4 regions of the Arthrobacter sp. GmRoot5-12 genome follow, and region 4 is predicted to be linked to each of the others. Evidence: riboswitches for the same ligand, from Rfam matches in the RefSeq annotation. Region 4 holds a riboswitch; each other region holds the start of a gene.
The links. Region 4 has a riboswitch for thiamine pyrophosphate ahead of AC6JAM_RS10250 (ECF transporter S component). Riboswitches for the same ligand answer to the same signal wherever they lie in the genome.

Region 1 (6,943 bases), 1.5 Mb from region 4:
AGTCCCAGCGGGGCCAGTCCGGCCGCGATGGCGCCGGAGGAGACCAGGATGATCTCGGCGCCCGCGTTGCGCTTGGCCGCGAGTGCGTCCGCCAGGGCGGTCAGGGATTCCTCCGAGATGCCGCCCTTGATGCTGGTCAGAGACGAGGAGCCCACCTTCACGACGATCCGGCGGGCGCCTGCCAGTGCGCTCCTGTCCGCCGTCCGCCCGGCGGGTTCCGCGGTCATGCCCCTAGAGGTCATCGTCCGCTTCCAGTCCGCTCTCCTTCACAGGGTGGGCAGCGCGGCGGCCACTGACGGATTCGGTCCAGATACCGGCTTTCCGTTCCGCCTCGAGCTCGGCCCGGGCGGCGGCCTTGGCGTCACGGCGCTCCTGCTGCTCATCGCGCTTCTGGCTGCGGGTGGGCCGATCCCCAATGTCTGCGAACCGCACATCGGTGCCGCGCGGTGACGCCAGGAGCTCGGCCCCTGCCATCATGGTGGGCTCCCAGTCGAAGACGACACCGTCGTCCCCGCCGATGACCACGGTGTCGCCCGGCTTGGCGCCCTGCTTGAACAGTTCAGTCTCCACGCCGAGCTTGGCGAGCCGGTCCGCAAGGTAGCCGATGGCTTCCTCGTTGGTGAAGTCGGTCTGCTTGACCCAGCGTTCGGGCTTTTCGCCGAGGACGCGGAACAGCGGCTCCAGGTTCTTTTCCTCGCGCCGGATCTTGAAGCCGGCCTCGTTGACGGCGCGGGGACGCAGTACGGCGGGCTGGACCTTGGGCGGTGCCGCAGCGACGGCGTCGCGGGCCGCCTTGACGATCTCCGCCATGGCGAAGCCCAGCTGGCGCAGGCCCTCATGGCTGGTGGCGGACACCTCGAACACGCGGTAGCCGCGGGATTCGAGTTCCGGACGCACGAATTCGGCCATGTCCTTGCCGTCGGGCAGGTCTACCTTGTTCAGGGCCACCAGCCGGGGGCGGTGGTTCAGGGGTACCACTTCGCCGTCCTGGCCTGCGTAGCTCATGTCGACGGCGTACTTCTCCAGCTCGCCCTCGATGATGGCGAGGTCCGACAACGGGTCGCGCTCCGATTCCAGCGTGCCGCAGTCCAGCACGTGCACCAGGGCTGCGCAGCGCTCCACGTGCCGCAGGAAGTGGTGGCCCAGGCCGCGTCCCTCGCTGGCACCTTCGATGAGCCCGGGTACGTCGGCGATGGTGAACCGCACGTCTCCGGCCTGCACGACGCCGAGGTTGGGAACCAGCGTGGTGAACGGGTAGTCAGCGATCTTGGGCCGGGCCGCGGACATCGCCGCGATGAGGCTGGACTTGCCGGCCGACGGGAAACCCACCAGCGCGATGTCGGCGATGGACTTCAGTTCCAGGACGATGTCGCGGGACTCGCCTTCGATGCCCAGCAGCGCAAAGCCGGGGGCGCGGCGCTTTTGCGAGGACAGGGCGGCGTTGCCGAGTCCGCCAATGCCGCCTGCGGCGGCCACGTACTCGGTGCCCTCGCCGACGAGGTCAGCCAGGACGGTGCCGTCCTTGGACTTCACCACGGTGCCGTCCGGGACGGGCAGGATGAGGGTTTCACCGTTTTTGCCGCCGCGCCAGTCACCCATGCCGGGGCCGCCGTTGCTGGCGTGCCGGTGCGGTGCGTGGTGGTAGTCAAGAAGCGTGGTGGTCTGGTGGTCGACGCGGAGGATCACGTCGCCGCCGTTGCCCCCGTTGCCGCCGTCGGGTCCGCCCAGCGGCTTGAACTTCTCGCGGTGGACGGAGACGCACCCATGGCCGCCGGTACCGCCGGATACGTGCAGTACTACCCGGTCTACAAAGCTGGCCACGTGGATCTCCTCAGAAACTGTTTACCTGGCGGCCCAGGGGACGCCACATCGATTGTAATGCGGTTAAAAGAACAGTGGAGCGGACCCTCAGGCCCGCTCCACCGTTTCAGAACTTGTTGTTACTCTGCAGCTGCAGCAGCAACGATGTTGACTACGCGACGACCGCGGCGGGTGCCGAATTCAACGGCGCCCGGGGTCAGGGCGAACAGGGTGTCGTCGCCGCCACGGCCAACGCCGGCGCCCGGGTGGAAGTGGGTGCCACGCTGGCGGACGATGATCTCGCCGGCCGAAACAACCTGGCCGCCGAAGCGCTTGACGCCGAGGTACTGAGCGTTGGAATCGCGACCGTTGCGAGTGGAGCTCGCGCCCTTTTTATGTGCCATCTGAAATGCCTGCCTCTAAATTCTGGGGAATCTGTTGAAATGCCTGAACAGTAACCGGTGGTTACTTGATGCCGGTGATCTTGACCTTGGTCAGTTCCTGGCGGTGACCCTGGCGCTTCTTGTAGCCGGTCTTGTTCTTGAACTTCTGGATGACAATCTTAGGACCACGCAGGTCCTGGAGGATTTCAGCCGTAACAGTTACCTTGGCCAGGTCAGCGGCGGCGGAGGTGACCTTGTCACCATCAACCAGGAGCAGTGCGGGCAGCTCAATGGTGCTGCCGGCTCCACCGGCGACGCGGTTCAGGGTAACGAAGTCTCCAACGGAAACCTTCTCTTGGCGGCCGCCTGCGCGGACAATCGCGTACACCACTTGGGAACTCACTTCTCTCGACGTTTATTACAAAATTTGCGTGCGGAACCGACTTGCTAAAAGCTTGGTTTCTCGCTGTGCCTCAACGCCGTGGGGTCGTAACCCAAGTGTTGGCGTAAGCACCGAAGATCAAGAATACGCTAAATCCATCTTCGGCCGCAAATGAGGCTGGTTCAGGCGGGCCGGCTGTGGTAGTAACCACAGCCCGGCAGGAACCGCCGCAACCGTGCTCCACCATCATAGCCGGGCCCGGCCCGCGGGGGTCAGGAATGCAGCCTCGGCGCGTCGAAGAACTCCACTTCCAGGCGGCAGGACTGCTTGAACGCCGTCACCATCGCCGCCCTCTCATGGTCCGGCGCGGTCCGTCCGGCTGCATCCACGATGGCGATGGCTTTGCGGGTTGCTTCGGCGAAGCCCTCGTCGGCGTACGTCCGGAGCCAGGCCGCGTAGGCATGGCCGTCCGGTTCGCCCGAGGCCAGGAACCGGGCGTGGAGCTTCCCGCCGACTTCGGCGTAGAGCCAGAAGCAGGGAAGCACGGCGGCGGCGAGGACGGCATAGCTGCCCGACGCCGACGCTGCCGTGAGGTGGTCCACGTATGACTTGGTGACGGGGCCCAGGCCCTTCGGGGCCGGGCGGGTGCTGAGCCACGAGCGGTGGAGTTCCGATTCCACCTCAAGGCACTGCTGCGCGGATCCGGCCCAGAAAAGCTGCTCGGCCTCCGAGGGGGCCAGCGCGCTGGCCCGTGCCAGCACCCTGGAGTAGCCGTTCAGGTAGAGGGCATCCTGCGCCAGGTAGTAGGCAAAGTCCTTCTCCGGAAGGTCTCCTGACGCCAGGCCGTGGATGAAGTCCAGTGCGTAGATGTCCGCCAGGTCCTGTTGGGCTTCCGACCACAACCGGGCCGCGAAGCCGCCCTCCTCCAGGACCGGCCGCACGTGGTGGAAGTGGTGTACGGGGCCGTTCCCCTGGCCCACCTCCAATTGGCCGGAGTTCTCAAGTGCGCCGGCCAGCCAGGGCTTGACCGTTCGCAGTGATGCCTCCCAATTGCCCAAACGGGCCTGGACTGTTGCCATGGCAGAGGACAGGGAACAGCCCGTCCCGTGGCTGTTCCGCGTGGAAACCCGCTTCCCCTGCACTTCCACCACGTCCGGGCCCAGGAGGCCCGAAGCGTTGACCAGCGCATCCGGGCAGTCGAGGCCTGAAAGGTGGCCACCCTTGACCAGCACGGTGGCTCCGGTGGCTTCCGCCAGGCGCCTGCCCTGGTCCAGCGCGGTGTCCCAGTCTTTCGCCGGCTCCGTGCCCAGCAGCAGCGCGAGTTCGGGAAGGTTGGGGGTGATGAGGTGGGCAAGGGGCAGCAGTTCCCGGAGCGCGGCTTCGGCGGATTCCTTCAGCAGCCTGTCGCCGCTGGTGGCCACCATGACGGGGTCCAGGACCACGACGGCGGGACGGGCCTTTTCGAGCCATTGGCGGACAGTGCGGATCACCGACTCGTCGCCCAGCATGCCGATCTTGACGGCGTCGATGCTGATGTCGTCACTGACCGCGCCCAGCTGCTGGGCCAGGAAGCCGGCCGGCGGGACGTGGACGGACTGCACACCCCGGGTGTTTTGCGCCGTGAGTGCCGTGATCGCGGCCATGCCGTATCCGCCATGGGCGGCAATGCTTTTGAGGTCCGCCTGGATCCCGGCCCCGCCGGACGGGTCGGAGCCTGCAATGGAGAGGACGCGCGGGACATCGCGGCCCCCAGGCAGCGCGGGGGCCACGCCGGACGCTGTGGGCAGGGGCATGGAGAGGGTCGAAGACAACAGACATCCCTTCGCCGGTACTAGCCGGACAGGTTCAACGGGTGTGGATCTCAGCCGGCCTTCTGCGCGGCACCCCGTGTCGGGTTCCAGAGTAGCCGCTGGGGCGTACCCGGCGGAAAGGTGACAGCACCCGCGCATGCAGGAAGTCCCCGTCCGTGGACTGTTCCCCCTGGATTCATGGGGGACAGTCCGCACGACGGGGACTTCCTGGGTGGCGCGTTAACTGCGCCTTGGCTTAGAGCTCCGAGGCGGGGACGCCGACGCCGAGGATGATCGGTTCCCCTGCCGGCTTGCCGGGCTCCGCCGCAGCGGGCTGTGCTTTGGCGGTGTCCGGGGCCTTGGCTGCGTGCGAGTGCCCCGCGCCTGTCGCCTGGACGTTCTCGTGGTGCTGGACAGCGGTTTCATTTGCGGCACCCTGGGCACGGCTGGCAGCGCGGTGGCGCCGCGGCCTGCGTTGCCGGGACTGCTCCAGCGTGTGGTCGGAGTAGTCCTTTTCCACCGGAGCTTTCACGGCGGCACGCGCCTGCGCTCCCCCGCCGGGCTGCTGTTCGGGCACCGACTGTTCGGGCGCTGACTGTTCGGCCGGCTTCACCGTGTCTGCGGCCTTGGCGGGCGCGTTCTCCACCGGGGAAGCCGGCTGGCCGAGGTGGGCGAAGGCTTCCGCGAGCCGGTCCAGCGTGAGGGCGGGCCTGGGATGCTGGTCCTCAGCGTGCTCCACGAAGGGAAGCGGGACTTCCTCGCCGCCGAAGGTCAGGACAGCTGCGGGGCGTGCCGGGCCATCGGCGTCGTGCTTCTCTTCAACAGGGACCTGCGCCGGCTCGGCGGACGGTGCCTGCCGGGTGGCTGCCACCTCATCGTCATGCAGGTGGGCCGCATGGGCGGCAGCCGCGATGTTCGCCAGGGCAAGCCGGGTGGCCTCTGCCTTGGCGTGCCGCTCTGCGTCTGTGGGGTCCGGCAGGACGGTGTGGACGTGGACAGCAGGCGCCGGGGCAGCCTCGGGCTGCTGGCCGCCGCGTCCCCGCCGCCGTTTGCGCTCGGGACGGACTCCGGGCTGGCCGCCATCGGCCCGCTGCCCTTCGGGGCGGTGGGCTTCCCCGCGGGCTTCGGGGCGGCTGTCGGCGCGCTGGACGTGGTGCTCGGCCGCCACAATGTTGGCGCGGCGGTGCTCCACGGGATCGTCGTGCGTCACTACGCCCCGGCCGGCGCAGGCCTCACACTGCTCGCCGAAGACTTCCAGCAGGCCCGTCCCCATGCGCTTGCGGGTCATCTGGACCAGGCCCAGCGACGTGACCTCGGCAACCTGGTGCTTGGTCCGGTCGCGGCCCAGGCATTCCACCAGGCGGCGCAGGACCAGGTCGCGGTTGGATTCGAGCACCATGTCGATGAAGTCGATCACGATGATGCCGCCGATGTCGCGCAGCCGCAGCTGGCGCACCACTTCCTCGGCGGCTTCCAGGTTGTTCTTTGTGACGGTTTCCTCGAGGTTGCCGCCGCTGCCGGTGAACTTGCCGGTGTTGACGTCCACCACGGTCATGGCCTCGGTGCGGTCGATGACCAGGGAGCCGCCGGAGGGCAGGAAGACCTTCCGCTCAAGGGCCTTGTGGATCTGCTCGTCGATGCGCCAGGCGGAGAAGATGTCCTGGTCCTTGGTCCACTTCTCGAGGCGGCCCACCAGGTCCGGCGCCACGTACGTGACGTAGGCCTCGATGGTGTCCCAGGCCTCCTCACCGGAGACGATCAGTTTGGAGAAGTCCTCGTTGAAGACGTCCCGGACCACCTTGATGGTCAGGTCCGGTTCGCCGTACAGCAGCTCCGGGGCCAGGATCTTGGTGGACTGGGACTGGCTTTCGATGCCTTCCCACTGGGCGCGCAGGCGGTTGATGTCGTGCGTCAGTTCCTCTTCCGAGGCACCTTCCGCGGCGGTCCGGACGATGACGCCGGCGTGCTCGGGCAGGCGGTCCTTGAGGATGCGCTTGAGGCGGTTGCGTTCGACGTCGGGCAGCTTGCGGGAGATGCCGGTCATGGAGCCGCCGGGCACGTAGACCAGGTAGCGGCCGGGAAGGGAGATCTGGCTGGTCAGCCGGGCGCCCTTGTGGCCGACGGGATCCTTGGTCACCTGGACCAGGACGGTGTCGCCGGATTTGAGCGCGTTCTCGATGCGGCGCTGCTTGCCTTCGAGGTTGACGGCTTCCCAGTTGACCTCACCGGCGTACAGCACGGCGTTGCGGCCACGCCCGATGTCCACGAACGCAGCTTCCATTGACGGCAGCACGTTCTGGACCTTGCCCAGGTAGACGTTGCCGATGAGCGAGTCCTGCTGGGTCTTGGACACGAAATGCTCGGCCAGGACACCGTCTTCAAGGACGGCGATCTGGATTCTGTCGTCGCGCTGGCGGACGATCATCTGCCGGTCCACGGATTCGCGGCGGGCCAGGAACTCGGCCTCGGTGATGACGGTGCGGCGGCGGCCGGTGTCGCGGGATTCGCGGCGGCGCTGCTTCTTGGCCTCAAGGCGGGTGGAGCCCTTGACGCTGGTGACCCGGTTGTTGACCGGCGCTTCACTGACC
Region 2 (6,943 bases), 1.1 Mb from region 4:
CGAGATCGTGCTGGAATCGGACCAGGACGCGGAGACTGTGGCCAAGGTTGTTGGCGAAGCCATCACCGGAGGCAACGAACTTCGCCTGAAGGATGAAAAAGGACGCCTGATCATTGTTCCGGGCAACGCTCTGGCCTATGTGGAAATCGGTGCCGAAGAGGTTCGGCGCGTAGGTTTCGGCCAGTTCTAGTCCCCGGTTCCAAGGAGATCCATGCTTTCGCTGTCCATCGTGGTGCTGGCCACTGTCGCCGGCGGCTTCGTCGTCTGGGCCAATGACAAGCGGCACGCCAAGTACGGTGCGGCGCTTCCGGCCGGCGTCGCCGCGGGTGCTGCGGCGCTGGTGTGGATCATTCTGATGGCGGCCGGTTTCGGCTACCTGCCCGGGCTGACCTGGCTTCCCTGGGTCCTGCCCATCGTTCTGGGCATTGCTGCCGCCATCGCCGCCGTCGCCTATTTTGGCCGTACGCGGGCGCGCCATGATGCGGAACGGCTCACTGCGATCCTGCGGCGCTGAGCCGTCGCTGGCAGGCTCCCAGGCATATGGCTGTGGCCACCACCCAGGCGGGTGGTGGCCACAGCCCTTTAAGTGAATGGCCGATGCCTAGAGGAACTCGGCCCGGCCTTCCATGGCGGATGAGGCGAGGGCATGCTCCCGGCGCGGGATGCGCCCGGCCGCCCGGGCCATCCTGCCCGCGATCACCGCGTGCTTGAAGGCTTCTCCCATGAGCGTGGGGTTCTGGGCGCGGGTCACGGCCGTGGCCAGCAGCACGGCGTCGCAGCCCAGCTCCATGGCAAGGGAGGCGTCGGATGCCGTGCCGATGCCGGCATCCAGGACCACGGGCACGGAGGCCCGGGAAACGATGAGCTCAATGTTGTGCGGGTTCAGGATCCCCAGGCCGGTGCCGATCGGGGCACCCAGCGGCATGACGGCGGTGGCTCCAAGGTTCTCCAGCCGCAGGGCCAGCACAGGATCGTCGTTGGTGTAGGCGAAGACCTTGAAGCCGCGGTTGACCAGCTGCTCGGTGGCCTCGACCAGTTCCACGGCGTCCGGCAGGAGGGTTTGTTCATCGGCGATGACCTCCAGTTTCACCCAGTCTGTTTCCAGGGCCTCCCGGGCCAGTTCCGCGGTAAGGACCGCGTCCCTGGCCGTGAAGCAGCCGGCCGTATTGGGCAGGACCCGGATTCCATGATCCACCAGCAGCTGGAACAGCGAGCCGGTTTCAGCCGTGGAGTAGCGCCGCATGGCCACGGTGGTCAGTGCGGTGCCGGAGGCAAGGAGCGCCGCGCCCAGGCCATCGAGGCTGGGCGCTCCCCCGGTGCCCATGATGAGCCTGGAACCCAGCGCGACGCCGTCGATCACCAGGGCGTCGCCGGCACCGGCGTTTCCTGCAGGGTTGATGGTGCTGGTTTCGGTCATGGCGTCAGCCTCCCTGTACTGCTGTAACAAGTTCGATGTCGTCGCCGTCGGCGAGCGCGGTGGCGAACCATTGGCTGCGCGGCACCACCTGGGCATTGTGCGCGACGGCGACGCCGAGTTTCCCGCCGTCGGTCGCCTGTCCGTTGTCCGCCAGCGGGCGTCCGGTGACCTCGCTGACCAGCGTGGTGATCGAAGCTCCGTCGGCCACCGTGTGCGGGTTTCCGTTAAGGGTGATGTTCACGCAGTCTCCTTGATGTGGGGGCTTGTTGCTGCCGTTGCCGGCCTGGAAAACCGGTCCGGGCTGAAGGGACCCCAGCGGGGATCGGCCCTGCCGTCCAGCAGTTCCCTGCAGATGGCCGCCGCGGCGGGAGTGAGCAGGACTCCGTGCCGGAAGAACCCGGTGGCGATGATGAGTCCGGGGACGTGCCCGGCCTGTCCTCCCCCGGCGCCCGGAGCGGCCGGCACCCGGCCCAGGAGCGGCGCGTTGTCAGGGGTACCGGGGCGGGCGCGGGCGGTGCATTCCAGGAGTTCGAGTTCAGCGACGGCGGGCACCAGAGCCTGCGCATCCCGCAGCAGCTGGTAGACGCCGCCGGCACTCACGGCATCGGAGCGGGCGTCCTCCCGCTGCGTAGCTCCGATCACCACGGTCCCGTCCTGCCTGGGAACGATGTACACGGGGATGCCGTGGACCAGGCCGCGCACCGTTGACGTCACCAAGGGCTGAAGGTGGCGGGGAACGGCAAGGCGCAGGATATCCCCGTGCACGGGCCGCAGCGGCAGCTCAAGGCCGTCCGGCAGGCCGTCAAGCGCCCCCGCCTGCAGGCCATTGGCCACCACGGTCTCCGTTGCCAGCACCGTGCCGCCGCCGGCCAGGCGGACCCCGGAAACCGTTCCGCCCTCCCACAGCAGCCCGGCTGCCCGCTCCGGCACGGCAAAACCTTCCACTGCCCCGGCAACCGCCAGCTGGGGCTGCTCCTGCGCCGCGCCGGCCAGGGCCAGCCGCAAGGCGGCCACCAGGCGCCGGGGATCCACCTGGTGGTCCGCCGGGGTATCAAGTGCGCACGCAATGGCCGGGCTGAGCAGCGGCTCACGCTTCCGGGCCTCCCGCACGGTCAGGGGTTCCACCGCCAGCCCGTTGGCCTGCTGGACTGTGCGCAGGTCCATCAGCGCCCGGCGGTCGGCCGCGTCGGCACCCACGGCGAGGGTCGGCGTCGTCAGGTATCCGGAATCCGCGCCCGTTGCCCTGCCCAGCCCGGCGGCGAACCCGGGCCAGCGCGATGATGCGTCAAGCATCAGTTCCAGGAGCTCTTCCTCCTGGTAATGCAGTTCGCTGACGGGAGCCAGCATGCCGGCCGCCGCCCAGCTGGCGCCGGTACCGGGCGCGTCATCAATGAGGACCACCGAGCGCCCGGAACGCTGCGCCTCCCAGGCAATGCCGTGCCCCACCACTCCCCCGCCGATGACGGCAACGTCGGCCCGGAGGGTGGAGGGAATGGAGCTGCGGGCGGACCCGGGGTGATGGGTGAAGGGGGTACGCATGTGGGTTCCTTCCCTACGCCGGCATTAACCGGATCAGGTCAAGCGGTCGGCTCTGACGCCCTCTCAGCCCGGCGCTTTGTGACAGCCGCCGCGGGCTCCCGCAGTACCAGCCCAGTTTAGAGGAACTAGGCTTGCACGCATGAATGTGTCCACCCCATCCTTTCCCGCCGGCCACCACGCTCCAGCCACCGAAGTCGTCAATTCACGGGACAACGACGCCCTGAAGGCAGCCCGCCTGTACCTCTGCACCGATGCGCGCCGGGACCGCGGCGACTTCGCGGAGTTCGTTGACGCCGCGTTCGCCGGTGGCGTGGACATCATCCAGCTGCGCGACAAGACCATCGAGGCGGCCGAGGAACTGGACCTCCTGGCGGTGCTGAAGGAATCCGCGGTACGGCACGGAAAGCTGTGGGCGGTCAATGACCGTGCGGACATCGCCGTCCTCTCCGGGGCACCGGTGTTCCACATCGGCCAGAAGGACCTGCCGCTGGCGGCGGCGCGCACGCTGGTCAACGGCAACGCCGCCATCGGGCTCTCCAGCCACACCACCGGGCAGGTGGACGCCGCCCTGGCAGCAACTGCCGGACCAGCCGGGCTGGACTACTTCTGCGTGGGTCCGGTCTGGGCAACCCCCACCAAACCCGGCAGGTCCGCCGTGGGCACTGACCTGGTGAAGTATGCCGCCGAGGCCTCACGGCAGGCGGCGGACCCCGTGCCCTGGTTCGCCATTGGCGGCATTGACCACGGAAACGTCCACCAGGTGGCGGAAGCCGGTGCGCGCAGGATCGTGGTGGTGCGCGCCATCACCGAGGCCTCCGATCCCGCCGCCGCTGCCGCCTCCCTCCTCGACGCATTGGACGCCGCCGCCTGATGCCATATCGGCGGACTTGGAGCTACGCTGACTTTTGTGTCACATCATCGGCTGGCTCCAAACGTCCATGACCACAGGAACGCCCTGGAAGAGGCGTTGGGCCTGCTGCGCACCGAACTTGAACTGCCGGGACCGTACCCGGCTGAGGCAGTGGCGGATGCCCGGGCCGCTGTGGCAGCGCTGAAGCTTCCGTCCTACGACCTGACCGCCGTCCAGTTCGTGACCATCGATCCGGCCTCCTCCACGGACCTGGACCAGGCGGTGTTCATCGAACCGGACGGGAACGGCTACCGGGTAATGTACGCGATCGCCGATGTGCCGGCGTTTGTTGCGCCGGGAGGTCCCCTGGACGCCGAGACCCGGCGCCGCGGCCAGACGTTCTACGCTCCGGACGGCCGGATTCCGCTGCACCCGGAAGTGATCAGCGAGGGGGCAGGAAGCCTGCTGCCGGGCCAGGATTGTTCGGCTTTCGTATGGGACTTCACGCTCGACGGCGACGCAACGGTTGTGTCGGTGGGCGTCAGGCGGGCGCGGGTCCGCAGCCGCGACAAGCTCAGCTACAAGGGTGCGCAGGAAGACCTCGACGCCGGGACGGCCTCGCCGGTGCTGCGGCTCCTCCGCGAGGTGGGCCTGAAGCGGGTGGCCCTGGAGCGGGAACGCGGCGGGGCCAGCCTCAACATGCCCGAGCAGGAAATTGTCCAGCTGCCCGACGGCGGCTACCGCATTGCTGCCGTACCGCAGCTTCCCGTGGAGGACTGGAACGCGCAGATTTCCCTGATGACCGGGATGGCCGCCGCGCAGCTCATGCTGGAGGGCAAGGTGGGAATCCTGCGCACCATGCCCGCCCCGGACGAACGGTCGCTGAAGCATTTCCGGCTGCAGACCGAGGTGCTGGGCAGGCCCTGGGACGGTGAAGTCAGCTACGGCGAATACCTGCGTTCCCTGGATCCCACCGATCCCCGCCAGCTGGCCATCATGCATTCCGCCGGCATGCTGTTCCGGGGCGCCTCCTATACCGCCTTTGACGGAACGGTCCCCGAGGACGGCGTGCAGTCTGCCATCGGCGCGGCCTATGCCCACACCACCGCGCCGCTCCGCCGCCTGGTGGACCGCTTTGTGCTGGTGATCTGCGAGGCCCTCAGCAATGGCGGGGATGTTCCGGACTGGGCGCGGGAAGCCCTGCCGCTCCTGCCGGGCATCATGGCCGGATCGGACCAGCTCGCGTCCAGGATGGAACGACTGGCCCTGGACACCGTTGAGGCCGCGCTGCTGCTGAACCACATCGGGCAGGAGTTCGATGCGATCGTGATTTCCGGCTCCCGGCCGCAAAACGGAAACGGGAATGGAAACGGGACCGGGACGGTGAAAAACGGCAACGGGAAGAACGGAAACGGCAGCGGAAGTTCGGGCATTATCCAGATTGCCGAGCCCGCGGTCACTGCCCGGTGTGCCGGCGAGCTGGAGTCGGGTACCAAGGTCCGGGTCCGGCTGGTTTCCTCGGACATCACCACCCGCGAGATCCATTTCGAGCTCATCCCGTAAGCGGCGGCGGCCGCGGCAGGCGGGCCGAAACGTGTTTCTGCGACCTTGCAGCTAGACTGAGAGGGTAGAAATGGATGCCCGGTCGTTGATTTCCTTGATTTGAAACCAACAAGCCCGCCCCTACGCGATCTTGAGATTTGCCCGTTGGTCACCAGTGCCAGCATTAGATAGCCCGCGATCGGCTTCCACTGGAATCGCTTGCGCGCCTGAGCGTGCTCCGGAACGGCCAGTCCTGGCCGGCCCGTTGAGCAGGCAGCGCCATTGCCCAAATGAATAAGGAAACTCCCCCGTGAGTGAATTGCATACCCACCAGCTCCTGAGCGATGAGACCGGCACGGAAACCATCGAGCCGGAAGAAACCATCATCTCCGACGAGACCCCGCACGAGATCGCGGAGAAGTCCTTTGCCGACTACAACGTCCGCGAGGACATCGTGGAATCCCTGGCTGACGCCGGAATCACCCACCCGTTCCCCATCCAGGCCATGACCCTTCCGGTGGCGCTGGGCGGCCACGACATCATCGGCCAGGCCAAGACGGGCACCGGCAAGACCCTGGGCTTCGGCATCCCCGCACTGCAGCGGGTCATCGGGCAGGACGACCCCGGCTACGCCAAGCTGGCCGTCCCGGGAGCCCCGCAGGCCCTGGTCATCGTCCCCACCCGCGAACTGGCGGTGCAGGTGGCCGGTGACCTGGTGACCGCTTCCCGGAAGCGCAACGCGAGGATCGCCACCATTTACGGCGGCCGCGCCTACGAGCCCCAGGTGGAGGCCCTCAAGCAGGGCGTCGAGGTTGTGGTGGGTACCCCCGGCCGGCTGATCGACCTTTTCAAGCAAAAGCACCTGAGCCTGAAGAACGTCAAGATCGTGGTGCTGGACGAAGCTGACGAGATGCTGGACCTTGGCTTCCTGCCGGATGTCGAGACCCTCATCGCGGCAACTCCCGCAATTCGCCAGACGCTCTTGTTCTCCGCCACCATGCCCGGTCCGGTCATCGCCATGGCCCGCCGCTACATGACCCAGCCCACGCACATCCGCGCCGCGGACCCTGAGGACGAGGGCCTTACCAAGCGCGATATCCGCCAGCTGATCTACCGTGCGCACAGCATGGACAAGATCGAAGTGGTGGCACGCATCCTGCAGGCCCGCGGCCGCGGACGGACCATCATCTTCACCAAGACCAAGCGCACCGCCGCAAAGGTGGCCGAGGAACTGGTGGACCGCGGCTTCGCTGCCGCTGCCATCCACGGTGACCTGGGGCAGGGCGCCCGTGAACAGGCACTGCGGGCATTCCGCAACAACAAGGTGGACGTCCTGGTGGCCACCGATGTCGCGGCGCGCGGCATCGACGTCGAGGACGTCACCCACGTGATCAACTACCAGTGCGTGGAAGACGAAAAGATCTACCTGCACCGGGTGGGCCGCACCGGCCGCGCGGGCAACAAGGGCACCGCTGTCACGTTCGTGGACTGGGACGATGTTCCCCGCTGGGTGCTGATCAACAAGGCGCTGGGCCTCAACGTGCCCGAACCTGTCGAAACCTACTCCTCCTCGCCGCACCTCTTCGCGGACCTCG
Region 3 (6,943 bases), 1.5 Mb from region 4:
CAGAAGCTGCACGACGTCGTCATCGTTGACACGGCCGGCCGCCTGGGCGTGGACGCCGACATGATGGAACAGGCGCGCCAGATCCGCCGTGCCATCGTGCCCAACGAAGTCCTGTTCGTGATCGACTCCATGATCGGCCAGGACGCCGTGAACACGGCCCTCGCCTTCGACGAAGGCGTGAACTTCACGGGCATCGTGCTGTCCAAGCTCGACGGCGACGCCCGAGGCGGTGCCGCTCTTTCAGTCGCGTCGGTCACCGGCAAGCCGGTCATGTTCGCCTCCACCGGCGAAGGCCTGGACGATTTCGAACTCTTCCACCCGGACCGGATGGCCTCGCGCATCCTGGATATGGGCGACATCCTCACCCTCATCGAACAGGCCGAAAAGGCCTGGGACAAGGATGAGGCCGCCCGGATGGCGAAGAAGTTCGCCGACCAGGAAGACTTCACCCTCGAGGACTTCCTGGCCCAGATGCAGCAGATCCGCAACATGGGCTCCATGAAGAAGATGCTCATGATGATGCCGGGTGCACAGAACATCCGGCAGCAGCTGGAGCAGTTCGACGAGCGCGAGATCGACCGCGTCGAGGCAATCGTCCGCTCCATGACACCGCACGAGCGGCTGGCGCCGAAGATCATCAACGGTTCACGGCGGGCACGCATCGCCCGTGGTTCCGGCGTCCACGTCTCCGAGGTCAACGGCCTGCTTGAGCGCTTCGCCCAGGCCCAGAAGATGATGAAGAAGATGGCCCAGGGCGGCATGCCGGGAATGCCGGGGATGCCTGGCCTGCCCGGCGCCGGCGGCGGTGCCCGGAAGAACGCCAAGAACGCGCCCAAGAAGAAGGCAAAGTCCGGCAACCCGGCCAAGGCTGCCCAGGAGCGCAAGGAAGCGGAAGCCCGCCGTGCCAACGCCGCCAAGGCGCTGCCAACGGGCGCCGCCTTCGGCCAGCAGGGCGGGGACTTCGACCCGTCCCAGCTGAACCTCCCCAAGGGCTTCGACAAGTTCCTGGGCAAGTAGCAGTTCCCCGGCAACGCAGCGCCAGGTGTCGTTTTGACCTCTCAGAACGACACCTGGCGCTGCTTGCTTGGGATGTCAGTGCCGTGGAATAGGGTTGGGACATGTTCAAGCAGAGGGTAGTGTTCGTGCACGGCGCCGGAACCTTCGGTGCCGCCGCGTGGCCTCGCCAGCACGGCATGGCACTGTCCTATGACGCCCTGTTCCTCCGCCGCCACGGCTTTGACGCCCTCGCGGAGCCACTGGAGTCGTCCTTCGCGGAGGACACCGCCATCATCCTGCGCTCCCTTGCCGATGACGGCCGCGGCGCCGCCGGCGGGCATGTGGTGGCGCACTCCCAGGGGGCGATCGCGGCCATGATGGCCGCCGTCGAACGTCCGGACCTGGTCTTCTCATTGACGCTGGTGGAACCGGCCTGCCTCTCCCTGACAGCGGAACTCCCGGCCACTGCCGCCCACATCAGCCTCATGCAGCCCCTCTTCGACGTGCGCCACCAGCTCAGCGACGAAGACTTCCAGCGCGAATTCGTCCGGCGGGTCTTCGCCACCGACCTCCAGCAGCCCGCCACCACGGAAGAAAAAAGGTCCGCCCGCAGGCTGCGGCTCCAGGCCCCGTCATGGGAGGCGCCGCTGCACATTGTTCCCGGGGTGCCCACGCTGGTGCTGACCGGTGGGTGGGAACCGCTCTACGAGGAAATCGCCGGGTACCTCCGGGAGACCGGTGCCCTGCACCGCGTTGCCGCGGGAGGACACCGGCCCCATGACTCCCCGGACGGGGACCGGGCCATCCGGCAGTTCATCAGCCAGGTCAGCCGGAGCCAGCCGGCCCGCGCGTCCTAGCTGTCAGCAGGCACCCGCAGTTCCGGCAGGTAGACCTTGCCGCCGGCCGCCAGGAATTCCTCGCTCTTCCCGCCCATCCCGGCCGCAGCATCGGCCAGTGCCGCCTGCGCCTCCGCGGAACCAAATTCGTCGCGGATGTCCTGGCTGATCCGCATGGAGCAAAACTTGGGCCCGCACATCGAACAGAAGTGCGCCGTCTTGGCAGGCTCAGCCGGCAGCGTCTCGTCGTGGAACGCCTCAGCCGTCACCGGGTCCAGGGACAGTGCGAACTGGTCCCGCCAGCGGAATTCGAACCGCGCCTTGGACAAGGCGTCGTCCCGTTCATGCGCCCCCGGGTGCCCCTTGGCCAGGTCCGCCGCGTGCGCGGCGATCTTGTAGGTGATCACGCCGGTCTTCACGTCGTCCTTGTTGGGCAGGCCCAGGTGTTCCTTCGGGGTGACGTAGCACAGCATCGCGGTGCCGTAACGGGCAATCTCGGTGGCACCAATCGCTGAGGTGATGTGGTCATAGCCCGGAGCAACATCTGTCACCAGCGGGCCCAGGGTGTAAAACGGGGCCCCCTTGCAGAGTTCCTGCTGCCGCTCGACGTTTTCCCGGACCAGGTGGAAGGGAACGTGGCCGGGCCCCTCCACCATGACCTGAACGTCGTACTCCCACGCGCGCTGGGTGAGCTCGGCGAGCGTGTCCAGTTCCGCGAACTGGGCGGCGTCGTTGGCGTCCGCCGTCGAACCGGGGCGCAAACCGTCGCCCAGGGAGAAGGCAACGTCGTACTTCGCGAAGATCCCGCACAGCTCATCGAAGTGCGTGTAGAGGAAGTTCTCCTGGTGGTGGGCCAGGCACCAGCCGGCCATGATGGAGCCGCCGCGGGACACAATGCCCGTCACCCGGTTGGCGGTCAGCGGGACATAGCGAAGCAGCACGCCGGCGTGGATGGTCATGTAGTCCACGCCCTGCTCGCATTGTTCAATGACGGTGTCCCGGAAGATTTCCCAGGTCAGCGCGTTGGCCTCGCCGTTGACTTTCTCCAGGGCCTGGTAGATCGGCACGGTGCCGATCGGGACGGGGGAGTTGCGGATGATCCATTCCCGCGTGGTGTGGATGTCGTCGCCGGTGGACAGGTCCATAACGGTGTCGGCGCCCCATTGCGTGGCCCACTGGAGCTTGTCCACCTCCTCCGCGATGGAACTCGTCACGGCCGAGTTTCCGATGTTGGCGTTGATCTTCACCAGGAAGGCCTTGCCGATGATCATCGGTTCGGATTCCGGATGGTTGATGTTGTTCGGAATGATGGCGCGGCCGGCGGCCAGTTCGCTCCGGACCAGTTCCACATCGCAGTTCTCGCGCAGCGCCACGAAGCGCATCTCCTGCGTGATGACGCCCTGCCGGGCATAGTGCATCTGGGTCACCGTCCGGCCGTCGACGGCGCGGCGGGGCACCGGCTGCGCGCCCTGCCACTCCGCGGAGGCGGCGCCGCGGCGGACGGCCGAGCGGCCATCGTCGAGCAGGTTGCGTTCCCTGCCGCTGTAGGCCTCGGTGTCTCCGCGCGCCACGATCCACTCCGCGCGGAAGGGCTCCAGGCCGCGGACGGGGTCGCTTCCCGGCCCCGCCGTCCGGTAGGTCCGGAACGGTGCGTTCGGCTGGCCGTTGGGCGATGGCTCCAGGGCAATTTCCGTGACGGGTACCCGGATGCCGGACCCGGCGTCGTCGATATAGGCCAGCGAATGCGACGCCAGGGACCGGGTCACTTCGGACTGGTTCACCTGGGGCGTGGAGCCGGCTCCGGAACCCCCGGTGGACGGCAGGTGGGCAGGGTTCAACTGGGTGTTTTGCGTACTCAAGGGAATACTCACTTCCTTCGCCGGCATTACCCGGACAGGTTCAACGGTCGCAGGCTGCGTCAGCCCGATCTCAGCCCCTGCAAGGGCTCCCGTGTGGTCAGAGAAGAAGCTACCACAGGCCCCCGAAAGGGCGGTGTCACATTCGCGGGTGCTAGCCTGACCGGGCATCGAAAGGAAGCCCGATGGCAGACATCATCTACTTTCGCGGACCCGTCCTGGCCGCACCGGACCGGGTACGCCATGGACTCTGGTCGGTGGACGGCAAGCTCACGTTCAGCCGGCCCGCTGCCGCTCCGGCGCGGGAACTCGACGGCTGGGTGCTGCCGGGGTTCGTCGACGCCCACTGCCACATCGGCCTGGGTCCCGACGGCCCGGTGGAACCCGCCATTGCCCGGGAGCAGGCGCTGGCTGACCTCAACGCCGGAACCCTGCTGGTCCGCGACGCCGGCTCACCTGCCGATACCCGCTGGATGCAGGGCGGCCGGGACTTCCCGGTACTGATCCGTGCAGGACGGCATGTGGCCCGCACACGCCGCTACCTGCGCGGCTTCGCGGCGGAGGTCGAACCCGACGGGCTCGTGGAGGCCGTGCGGAAGCAAGCGCGCGACGGCGACGGCTGGGTCAAACTGGTGGGCGACTGGATCGACCGGAGCGCCGGCGACCTTGCGCCCTCCTTTCCTGCCGCCGTCGTGCGTGACGCTGTGCAGGCTGCCCATGATGAAGGTGCCCGGGTCACGGCACATTGCTTCGCCGAAGACACCCTGGACCAAATGCTGGACGCCGGCATTGACTGCATTGAGCACGCCACGGGGCTGCTGCCGCGCCACCTGCCCCGGTTCGTGGAGCAGGGCGTACCGATCGTGCCCACCCTCATCAACATCGCCACCTTTCCTGATATCGCGGAGCAGGCGGACGCAAAGTTTCCGCGCTACGCCGCCCACATGCGTGCCCTGTGGGAACGCAGGCTGGAACGGGTGGCGGAGGCCCATGCCGCCGGCGTCCGGATCTTTGCCGGCACGGACGCAGGCAGCGTGATCCGGCACGGCAGGATCGCAGATGAGATCCTCGCCCTGCACGGGGCCGGCCTGCCCATGCATGCGGCTCTGGATGCCGCCTGCTGGGCAGCGCGTGCGTGGCTGGGCGTTGACAGCCTGGAGGAAGGCGCGCGGGCCGACGTCGTGGTGTGCCGGGACGACCCCCGGACCACCCCGGACACGATCACGGCGCTGGAGCACGTGGTGCTGGGCGGCCGCATCATCCGTTGAGTTATTTGGTTCCGCTACTTGGAATAAATTGAAGCTTCAAGTAATTTTAATATGTGACAGGCCGCCGAAGTGACGGCCTCCAACACAAGGAGCCTTCAAATGACCGACGCAGCCAGCAGCCAGGATCTTCTTCCTGCCGACCTCGCCATGGGTACGGTAATGCTCAAGGTGGGCGACATGAAGGTCATGACCGACTACTACCAGCGCGCACTGGGCCTGGAGGCGGTGGCGGAGCAGGACGGCGGGCTCTACCTGGGCAGGCTCGGCAGGCCGCTGGTCCACCTGGCGCCGGCCCCCGGGCTGCACCTTCCCGGCAGGGGAGAGGCCGGCCTGTTCCACACCGCCCTATTGTTCGAGGACCAGGCTTCCCTGGCTGCCACCATCGCCACGGCAGCCCAGTACGAACCCCGGTCCTTCACCGGCAGCGCCGACCACCTGGTGAGTGAGGCCTTCTACTTCACCGACCCCGAGGGCAACGGCATCGAGCTGTACTGGGACCGGCCGCGCAGCAACTGGTCCTGGAACGGGACGGACGTGGTGATGGACAGCCTGGCGCTTCCGCCGCAGCGCTACCTGGAGCAGCACCTCACTGAGGAATCCCTCGAAGGCCAGCGACGGACGTCCGCAGGCGTGGGGCACGTCCACCTCCAGGTTGGCGACGTCCAGACCGCCAGGGACTTCTACGTGGGTACCCTGGGCTTCGAGAAGACGGCGGGCTGGCATGGGCAGGCCCTGTTCGTTTCCGCGGGCCGCTACCACCACCACATGGCCATGAACGTCTGGAACAGTCGCGGCGCCGGCCCCCGCAAGGACACCCTTGGGTTGGGCGAGGTGCTCATCGAGGTTCCCTCGGGTGACGACGTCGGGGCGCTGGCTGACCGCCTGAGGGTCGCCGGGGTGCCCGCCCACCACACCGGCGCGGAGCTCCGGTTCGAGGACCCGTGGCGCAACCGGCTCCGGGTGGCAGTCCGCTGACCGGTGCTCCTGCACGGGCCGTGCGCCAGTGCTGACGGGCCAGTGTTGGGGCTCGCGGGCTCCGGCCCGGCGCGTTTGCCGGCGGGCGCGCAGCAACTAGGCTGATTCCATACGGCCGGCTGCAACTCCCGGCACGCAGCTCCGCCAACGGAAGAAGGGCACCCGCCATGGGCTTCACCGAGATCTTCGTCGCCACCCATGACGCCGCGCTGAAACGCGCCGGCATCCTTGACCAGGGAAGCGGCTCCGCGGCGGACAGCGGGCCCGGGGGCCAGGCGGTGCGGATCCAGGGCATCAGCGACTTCGAAGTCGAACAGCTGGGCGATCTTGCCGGGACTGCCGTGCACGCCGGCGGGGCCGACTATGAGCTGACCATGGTGGACGTCGCCAGCGATTCGCTCCTTGCCGTGCCGCCGGCCATGGTCCGTGCGCTGGCCGACCTGCTCTCCTATGAAACCGAAGGCGAAGGCAATGTCCTTGACGACGTCGCCGAACAGTGGGCCGGCCAGGAGGATATGCCGTTCGACGCCGGCCAGGCCCGGAGCTACGTTCAGCAGGTGGCGGAGTTGGCCGCCTCGATCGACGATTCCGAGCGGACGGGACTGTACGTCTGGTCGGCCTGACCCCGTGATGCCGGTTTCGGCCGTCCTCCGCCTCCACAAGGGCCGGCCGCGGCGCCGGCGCGGTGGCTCAAGTCGAAATAACGCCGTTCATCTGGCACAATAAACAGGTACTCGATCTGCGTGGCCCCTCTCTCCGCGTCCGGATCCTGTCCTTCGAACCCGCAAGTACGGCCCGCCCCACGGGTGCAGAAAGCCGGGTTCACCCCTTTTCTGAAACAGGAGTGACCACAAAAGTGGCCGTAAAGATTCGCCTTAAGCGCTTCGGCAAGATGCGCGCCCCGTACTACCGCATCGTCGTTGCGGACTCACGCACCAAGCGTGACGGCCGCGCCATCGAGGAGATCGGCAAGTACCACCCCACCGAAGAGCCCTCGTTCATCGAGGTCAAC
Region 4 (6,943 bases):
GCGGCCGACGTCCTCCTGGCCATCCTGGCCGGAGCCCTGTGCATCGACATGGCCGTGAACCGGCACCTGAACAACCTCATGCTGGTGGTGGCCATTTCCATCATCGGCTTCATTGGGTCCGTCACCGTGGCCCGTTTTGTGGCGGACCGAAGGGTGAAGCCCGATGAATCCTGACTTGTCCGGTCCCGACGGCTGGATCGACGCCGTCTCGGCAGTATTCATGGTGGTGGGGGCGCTCATGTCCCTGGGCGCCGCCATCGGCCTGCTCCGCTTCCCCGACCTGCTGAGCCGCATGCACGCGGCCACCAAACCGCAGGTCCTGGGCCTGTTCCTGCTGCTGGCGGCCATTGGACTGCAGATGCGGACATGGTGGGTATGGCCTGTCCTGGTGGTTGCCTGGATCTTCCAGCTGCTCACCGTACCGGTGTCCGCGCACATGGTGGGCCGCGCCGGGTACCGCACCAAGCACCTGCACCGGGAGCTGCTCACGGCCGACGAGCTGGAGGCCGTGGTGCAAAAAGCCGCCGCCGAGGCTGCCCGGAAAGACAGCCCCGACGGCGGCGGGTAATGCCGGGAGCTAGACGATGTCCTGCGACTTGGCGAAGCGGGTGATGGCGCGCTGGGTGCCGCGGTTGGCCAGCACCTGGATGATGGCGCTGACGGACGCCGAGATCAGCGCGAAGGTCAACGCCGAACGCAGGCTGGTGGGGACATCCTCGTTCTTGCCGGTGGGGGCTTTCTGCCCGGTGGTCTTCTCCCAGATGGTGTTGACCAGCTTGGTGCCGGCCAGGCCTGCGCCGAGGCTCACCCCGGTTCCGAGCAGCTTGATGAAAAGGTTCATTCCTATTACTCCTTGCGGGCGGAAAACGGACTGCCTCCAGCCTAGCCGTACGCCCGTGCCGGTCCGGGCAAGGCCGTGGCGTGCTGCAGGCGGGTTGTTGGACTAAATGGCTTGTTGGACTACTTCGCGGGCGGCTCGGTGCGGAACTTGATCATCTTGTGCGTGCCGTCGCAGTAGGGCTTGATGGCCGAGGCGCCGCAGCGGCACAACGCAACGGTCCTGCGGTCGCGGGGCACCGCGTCCCCGGATGGGGTGACGATCTCGAAATCACCCCTGACGATCAGGGGCCCGTCCGGGCAGACCACGATGGAGCCCGCGGCGGATTCGTGGTCCATGTCCGATCCTGTTCCATGCTGTCCGGGTTTCATGCCTGCACCGCTTTCGTCGTAGTCATGCTGCGGCCGGCACGGCCGCCCGCAGCGATGATGCGCCGGCTTCCCATGAGGACATCAGATGGGCGGACAGCCGGCCGTCGAGGGCCATGGCGGCAGTGGCCCCAAACAGGACGTCCGCGAGGAGTTCCGGTTCGGCTTCGACGAGGCCGCCGGCGAGGTCCCGGCCTGCGATCTGCTCGTGGACGGCGTCGGCCTCCACATGCTCATCGAAGTAGTGGGTGATGTCCGCGCCGAAACCGTGCCGGCGGAATCCGTTGCCGTAGAACCGGTTGGGCTGGGAGGAGGTCATCTCGTAGATCGCCAGGTGGCCGGTGATGGCACCCCGGAGCCGCCGGTTCAGGCCGCACAGCGACATGAGGTTGACGGACGCGAGGGAGACAGCGGGGACGGCATCCACGTACGCGCCGTAGCTGACGTCGAGGCCCAAACCGCGCATGGTCCGGGCGAACAGCGCGCTGTGCATGCGCTCGGGGCGGCCGCCGCCGTATTCGTCCGCCTGGATTTCCACCAGGGCCGCTTTGGGCCGTCCGCTGAGCCGCGGAATGGCCCACGTGTGCGGGTCGGCTTCCTTCAGCTGGTACATCGACTTGTGGATCAGGAACTCCCGGAGCTGGTCCAGGCCCGCCTTCCTGGCGACGTAGCGGGAGACGCTGGGCCCGGTGTCCGTGGCTGCGAGGCCGAACAGGACGTCGGCTACCTGGTCGCTGGTCAGGGCACCGGCAGGCAGTTCGAAGTCTGCGGCGGCCTGGTGCGCGGCGGTACGGAGGGCTGCCTCAAACGGTGCCTCGACCAGCTGCCGGACCCGGATTAACGCCGGCTCCCACTCCCAGTCGTCGGAGACGCCGGCCAGGCCGGAATAGTGGAGCTCGTAGAGGCAGAAGAGGGCCAGCTGGATGTCCTCGTCGCCGATGATGTCACTAGTGCCGGCCACCTGCCGTGCCGCCAGGTGGTACAGCCCGTCCAGCCCCGTCCCGGCTTCGGCCGGAGCCTGCGCAAGGAGTGCGAACAGGGCGTTGCTGAGGGGGCCTCTGGATTCCGGGATTCTCATGGTGCTCCTTGGTCTGCCGCGCTGGTGACGGGAACGAACGCGGGACCGCCCATGGTGACTCCCATGCCCTGTCCTCCTCGAAACCCGCGAACCAATATAGTAAGCATGATTACTAATAAAAGCTAAGCAGGCTTCCTGTTGGCGGCAGGTCCCCGGCGCCTAATCCCGCAGCGACGACCCCAGGATGTCGCGCAGCGCCTCAACCACCAGGTCATGGTCCTGCAGCTGCGGCAACCCGGAGACGGTCACCGTGGCCACGGCGCCAACGCCGGTGACGTAGATCGGAAAGGCGCCGCCATGGGCTGCATACCGGGATTGGTCGAACCAGGCGTTGTCCTCGATCCGGCCGCCGCCCAGCCGGCCCCGCAGCCCCACTAAAAGTGACGGCACCTCGTACCGGGCGGCAGTGCGCTGCTTGGCGCGGGTCCAGTGCCCGTTGTCCGGCGTGGCGCCCGGGAGCGCGACGTGGAACAGGACCTGCTCGCCCTTGGTGATGTCGATGGCGATGGGAAGGGACCGCTCCTTGCCCAGCTCCACCAGGAGCAGGCCCAGGTTCAACGCGTCATCCAGCGAAAAGCCGGGGAACTGGAGCTCCCGGACCTCCGCCTCGATGCGGGCAATCGACGCTTCCAGCGACCCCTCCAGCTGGGCGTCGGCGGAATCGGGATCGAATCCGGTCACATCCGGTGGAATGGCGCTCATGGCCCTCAATCTACCCCCGCCAGGTGTAAACTTGACCACGCCCGGAAGGGCAGTTCAAAAAGCCTTACCCATCCAAAAGCACCACTAATAACGACAGGGGAGCGCCGCCGTCGGACATCCTGGCACAAGCCGGGCACCGCAGGTGGGCGCTGAGAGTGCGGACAGCCGCAGACCCTCGAACCTGATCCGGTTAGTACCGGCGCAAGGGAGTCGAGTTCTCAAAGTGCCGCGGCTGCACGGCAACAGCCGTCAGCCGGGTCCACTTTCCCCTCCTGTTTCCCAGGAGGATCACATGAGTACTGCAGCAATCAAGAAGACCACCAGTAAGTCCTGGCGCGTCGTGGACATCGTGGTCGCCGCGCTGGTGGCCATCGCGGGCGGCGTCATTTTCTGGGCGTGGGACCAGGGAGCAGCCGCGCTTTCTGCCCCCATGAATGCCGCCTACCCGCCCCTGACCGGGCTGCTGGCGGGCGGCTGGATGATTCCCGGCGTGCTGGGAATGCTCATCATCCGCAAGCCCGGAGCCGCCCTGTTCTGTGAAACCGTGGCCGCCACCGGGGAACTCCTCATGGGGTCCCAGTACGGTGCCTCGGTCCTCTTCTCCGGCTTCATCCAGGGCCTCGGCGCGGAAATCATCTTCGCCATCTTCGTCTACCGCAAGTTCAACCTGCCTGTCTCCCTGCTGGCAGGCGCCGCGGCTGGATTCTTCTGCGGACTGAATGACTCGTTCGCACCGTGGGGCTGGAACATCGCCTACTCCGGTGCGGACAAGCTGGCGTACATCGTGCTGACCACCCTCTCCGGCGCCATTCTCGCCGGCGCCCTGTCGTGGCTGGCCACGCGCGGCCTGGCGCGTACGGGCGTGCTGAGCTCCTTCGCTTCGCGCAAGGCCGCCACGGAGCCTGTCTTCTCCTGATGGCACCAGCCCAGCGTGACGGCGGCACCGTCCGCCCTGCCGCCGTCACAGCCCGGGGCTGGGGGTGGCGGCACGCCGGCAGGGCCAAGCCTGCCGTCCATGCGCTTGACCTGGACATCAGCCCGGGGGAGCGGGTGCTCCTGCTCGGCCCCTCGGGTGCCGGGAAGTCCACGCTCCTGCATGCGCTCGCAGGGGTGCTGGGGGACATTAACGACGACGGCGGCGAGGCGGGGGACGCCGACGAGTCGGGTTCGCTGCTGGTTGACGGCGCCGTGCCCCGCGCCCAGCGCGGGCGCGCCGGACTTATGCAGCAGGACCCCGAGACGCAGGTGGTCCTGTCGCGGGTGGGGGACGACGTCGCCTTCGGTGCCGAAAACCTTGCCGTCCCACGGGAAGCAATCTGGGCGCGCGTGCACGAGGCGCTTGCCGACGTCGGACTGTCCCACCTGCCGCTGGACCACCCGACGTCGGCCCTGTCCGGCGGGCAAAAGCAGCGCCTGGCGCTGGCCGGCATCCTGGCCATGCGCCCGGGCCTGATCCTCCTGGATGAGCCAACCGCCAACCTGGACCCGGACGGCGTGCTGGAGGTCCGCGATGCCGTGGCGCGGTGCCTGGACAAGACCGGGGCCACGCTGGTGGTGGTGGAGCACCGGGTGTCCGTGTGGAAGGACCTGGTGGACCGGATCGTGGTCCTGCAGCCGGGCTCCGCCGCGGATCCCGCCGTACTCCTGGACGGGCCGCCGGCCCGGGTGCTCACGGAGGCGCGGGCCATGCTGGCCGCCGCCGGTGTGTGGGTCCCCGGCTACGTCCCGGCAACCCGTGCCCGGGCGGTGGTCCCGGCCCCCGGCACGGGAAACCTCCTGCTCGCGGCCGAACAGTTGGGAGTCGCCCGCGAACGTCCCCGACGCAAGGGCTTAAGGAAGATTCCGCCGTCACCGGTCCAGGAAGGCCTGGCCGCGCAGGTGCGCGCCGGGCAGGCGCTCGCCGTGACGGGTCCCAACGGCGCCGGCAAGTCCACTTTCGCCCTGACCCTGGCAGGGCTGCTGGAACCGGTGTCCGGAAAGGTCTCCGCCACCATGGACCTGAGCCGCGGTGCCGGCATTGACCCGTACCGGTGGAAGGCGGATCAGTTGATTTCCCGAGTGGGGACGGTGTTCCAGGAGCCGGAGCACCAGTTCGTGACCGGCAAGGTGCTTGACGAACTGCTGTTCGGCCCCCGGCACCTGGGCCACGGCGAGGATCGGGTGGACGAACTGCTGGAGCGGCTGCGGCTCACCGCGCTGGTGGACGCCAACCCCTACACGCTCTCCGGTGGCGAGAAGCGGCGGCTGTCCGTGGCCACCGTCCTTGCCGCCAGCCCGCAGGTCCTGGTCCTGGATGAACCCACGTTCGGGCAGGACGCCAACACTTGGGCCGAGCTGGCGTCCTTCCTGTCCGAGCTCCTGGATGCCGGCACTGCCGTGGTGTCCGTGACCCATGACGCCGAATTCACCCAGGCCTTGGGCGGGGCCGAACTGCGGATGGCCGCGGCGGAAGCGGTGGCGCCATGAGGCAGCAACTCACCCTGGGCGGCAACCATGCCCTTCTGGTCCGCGCCAATCCACTAAGCAAGTTCGCTGCCGTCCTGCTGATCACCGCCGTCCTGGCGCTGTCCATCGACTGGGTTTCGGCGTCCGTGGCCCTGGTCTTTGAACTTCTGCTCTTTCCCCTGGCCGGGCTCACCCTGTCCCTGCTGTGGCAGCGCGGCTGGCCGCTGATCCTTGCCGCTGCCGTGGGTGGCTGGAGCACCTCCATCCTGGCCCCGGACAGCGGCCGGATCCTGCTCGACGCCGGGATCTGGTCCATGAGCGAAGGTTCCCTGCAGCTGGGCATCGGCTTCCTCCTGCGCGGCTTTGCGATCGCCCTTCCGGCCGTGCTCCTGATGAGCTGCACCGATCCCACGGACCTTGCCGACGCGCTGGCGCAGAAGGCGCGCCTGCCGCACCGCTTTGTCCTGGGAACGCTCGCCGCGATGCGCCTGGTGGGGCTCATGGCTGAAGAATGGCAGACCATCGGGATGGCCCGGCGTGCGCGCGGCGTGGGTTCGCGCGGCAGCGTGGCCCAGCGGGTGAAGGCCACGCTGGGCCAGAGTTTCGGGCTGCTGGTACAGGCCATCCGCCGCGCGTCCCGGCTTGCTGTGACCATGGAAGCCCGCGGTTTCGGCGGCGGCAACCGGACCTGGGCCCGGGAATCCACGTTCAGCGCGCTGGACCTTGGGGTGGTGGCCGGCGGTGTCCTGGTGGCCGGCCTCGCGCTATTTGCTGCCCTGGCCGCCGGGACCTGGAACATGGTGTGGCTGGGCAGTTGATGTTGGCGGTCCGGCGCAGGTGATTCCTATCGCATGCAGTGGGTAGAGGCTTCCCCGATGCCCCGTACCAGTGCCCGATCAAGGCCCGCCTAACTCATTTATGATATATTTGCGGGTATGACGCAGGAGACCGCTGAGCACGTTGCCGCCATGTTGAGGGATGCCCGGAGCGAGAAGGGCTGGACCCAGGGCCAGTTGGCCGCCGAGCTCGGCACCAGCCAGAGCGCCGTTGCCCGGATGGAGCAGGGCAAGCAGAACCTGAGCCTGAAGATGATCCAGAGGCTGGAGAAGATCTTCGACCGCAGCATCGTCAACGTCGGCAAGCCGCAGATGACGCACCTGCGGGTGGAGGGCGGCCGTACCCTCTCCGGTGCCGTGGATGTCAACAGCAGCAAGAACGCCGGCGTCGCCCTGCTGTGCGCCAGCCTGATCAACCGTGGCACCACCGTGCTCCGCCGGCTGGCACGGATCGAGGAAGTCAACCGCATTGTCGAAGTGCTGACCAGCATCGGCGTCGAGTGCACCTGGCTTAACGACACTGACCTGCGTCTTCGCCGTCCCGCCGTCCTGGACCTGGAAGCCATGGACGTTGACGCGGCGCGCAGGACCCGCAGCGTCATCATGCTGCTGGGTCCCCTTCTGGATGAGTCGCGGGAGTACCGGCTGCCCTACGCCGGCGGCTGCGACCTCGGCA

Region 1: another riboswitch for thiamine pyrophosphate. It lies ahead of thiD (bifunctional hydroxymethylpyrimidine kinase/phosphomethylpyrimidine kinase); the one in region 4 lies ahead of AC6JAM_RS10250 (ECF transporter S component).
Region 2: another riboswitch for thiamine pyrophosphate. It lies ahead of thiO (glycine oxidase ThiO); the one in region 4 lies ahead of AC6JAM_RS10250 (ECF transporter S component).
Region 3: another riboswitch for thiamine pyrophosphate. It lies ahead of thiC (phosphomethylpyrimidine synthase ThiC); the one in region 4 lies ahead of AC6JAM_RS10250 (ECF transporter S component).

The regions. Positions count from the first base shown of each region.
Region 1 covers NZ_AP046056.1:3,791,985-3,798,927, reverse strand. The annotation lists gene proB (glutamate 5-kinase) at 1-227, opposite strand, end outside; gene obgE (GTPase ObgE) at 232-1,821, opposite strand; gene rpmA (50S ribosomal protein L27) at 1,941-2,204, opposite strand; gene rplU (50S ribosomal protein L21) at 2,266-2,574, opposite strand; gene thiD (bifunctional hydroxymethylpyrimidine kinase/phosphomethylpyrimidine kinase) at 2,838-4,358, opposite strand; TPP riboswitch at 4,366-4,463, opposite strand; gene AC6JAM_RS17535 (Rne/Rng family ribonuclease) at 4,612-6,943, opposite strand, start outside.
Region 2 covers NZ_AP046056.1:3,362,651-3,369,593, reverse strand. The annotation lists gene AC6JAM_RS15620 (DUF3107 domain-containing protein) at 1-190, shown strand, start outside; gene AC6JAM_RS15615 (hypothetical protein) at 212-514, shown strand; gene AC6JAM_RS15610 (thiazole synthase) at 602-1,417, opposite strand; gene thiS (sulfur carrier protein ThiS) at 1,422-1,658, opposite strand; gene thiO (glycine oxidase ThiO) at 1,655-2,956, opposite strand; TPP riboswitch at 2,950-3,068, opposite strand; gene thiE (thiamine phosphate synthase) at 3,096-3,827, shown strand; gene AC6JAM_RS15590 (RNB domain-containing ribonuclease) at 3,864-5,369, shown strand; gene AC6JAM_RS15585 (DEAD/DEAH box helicase) at 5,659-6,943, shown strand, end outside.
Region 3 covers NZ_AP046056.1:3,702,599-3,709,541, forward strand. The annotation lists gene ffh (signal recognition particle protein) at 1-1,017, shown strand, start outside; gene AC6JAM_RS17085 (alpha/beta fold hydrolase) at 1,119-1,853, shown strand; gene thiC (phosphomethylpyrimidine synthase ThiC) at 1,850-3,691, opposite strand; TPP riboswitch at 3,687-3,794, opposite strand; gene AC6JAM_RS17095 (amidohydrolase family protein) at 3,874-4,956, shown strand; gene AC6JAM_RS17100 (VOC family protein) at 5,056-5,931, shown strand; gene AC6JAM_RS17105 (hypothetical protein) at 6,099-6,554, shown strand; gene rpsP (30S ribosomal protein S16) at 6,788-6,943, shown strand, end outside.
Region 4 covers NZ_AP046056.1:2,245,113-2,252,055, forward strand. The annotation lists gene AC6JAM_RS10220 (MrpF/PhaF family protein) at 1-174, shown strand, start outside; gene mnhG (monovalent cation/H(+) antiporter subunit G) at 164-568, shown strand; gene AC6JAM_RS10230 (DUF4235 domain-containing protein) at 578-841, opposite strand; gene AC6JAM_RS10235 (CDGSH iron-sulfur domain-containing protein) at 961-1,176, opposite strand; gene AC6JAM_RS10240 (iron-containing redox enzyme family protein) at 1,232-2,284, opposite strand; gene AC6JAM_RS10245 (heme-degrading domain-containing protein) at 2,444-2,986, opposite strand; TPP riboswitch at 3,072-3,212, shown strand; gene AC6JAM_RS10250 (ECF transporter S component) at 3,279-3,902, shown strand; gene AC6JAM_RS10255 (ABC transporter ATP-binding protein) at 3,902-5,452, shown strand; gene AC6JAM_RS10260 (energy-coupling factor transporter transmembrane component T family protein) at 5,449-6,249, shown strand; gene AC6JAM_RS10265 (UDP-N-acetylglucosamine 1-carboxyvinyltransferase) at 6,367-6,943, shown strand, end outside.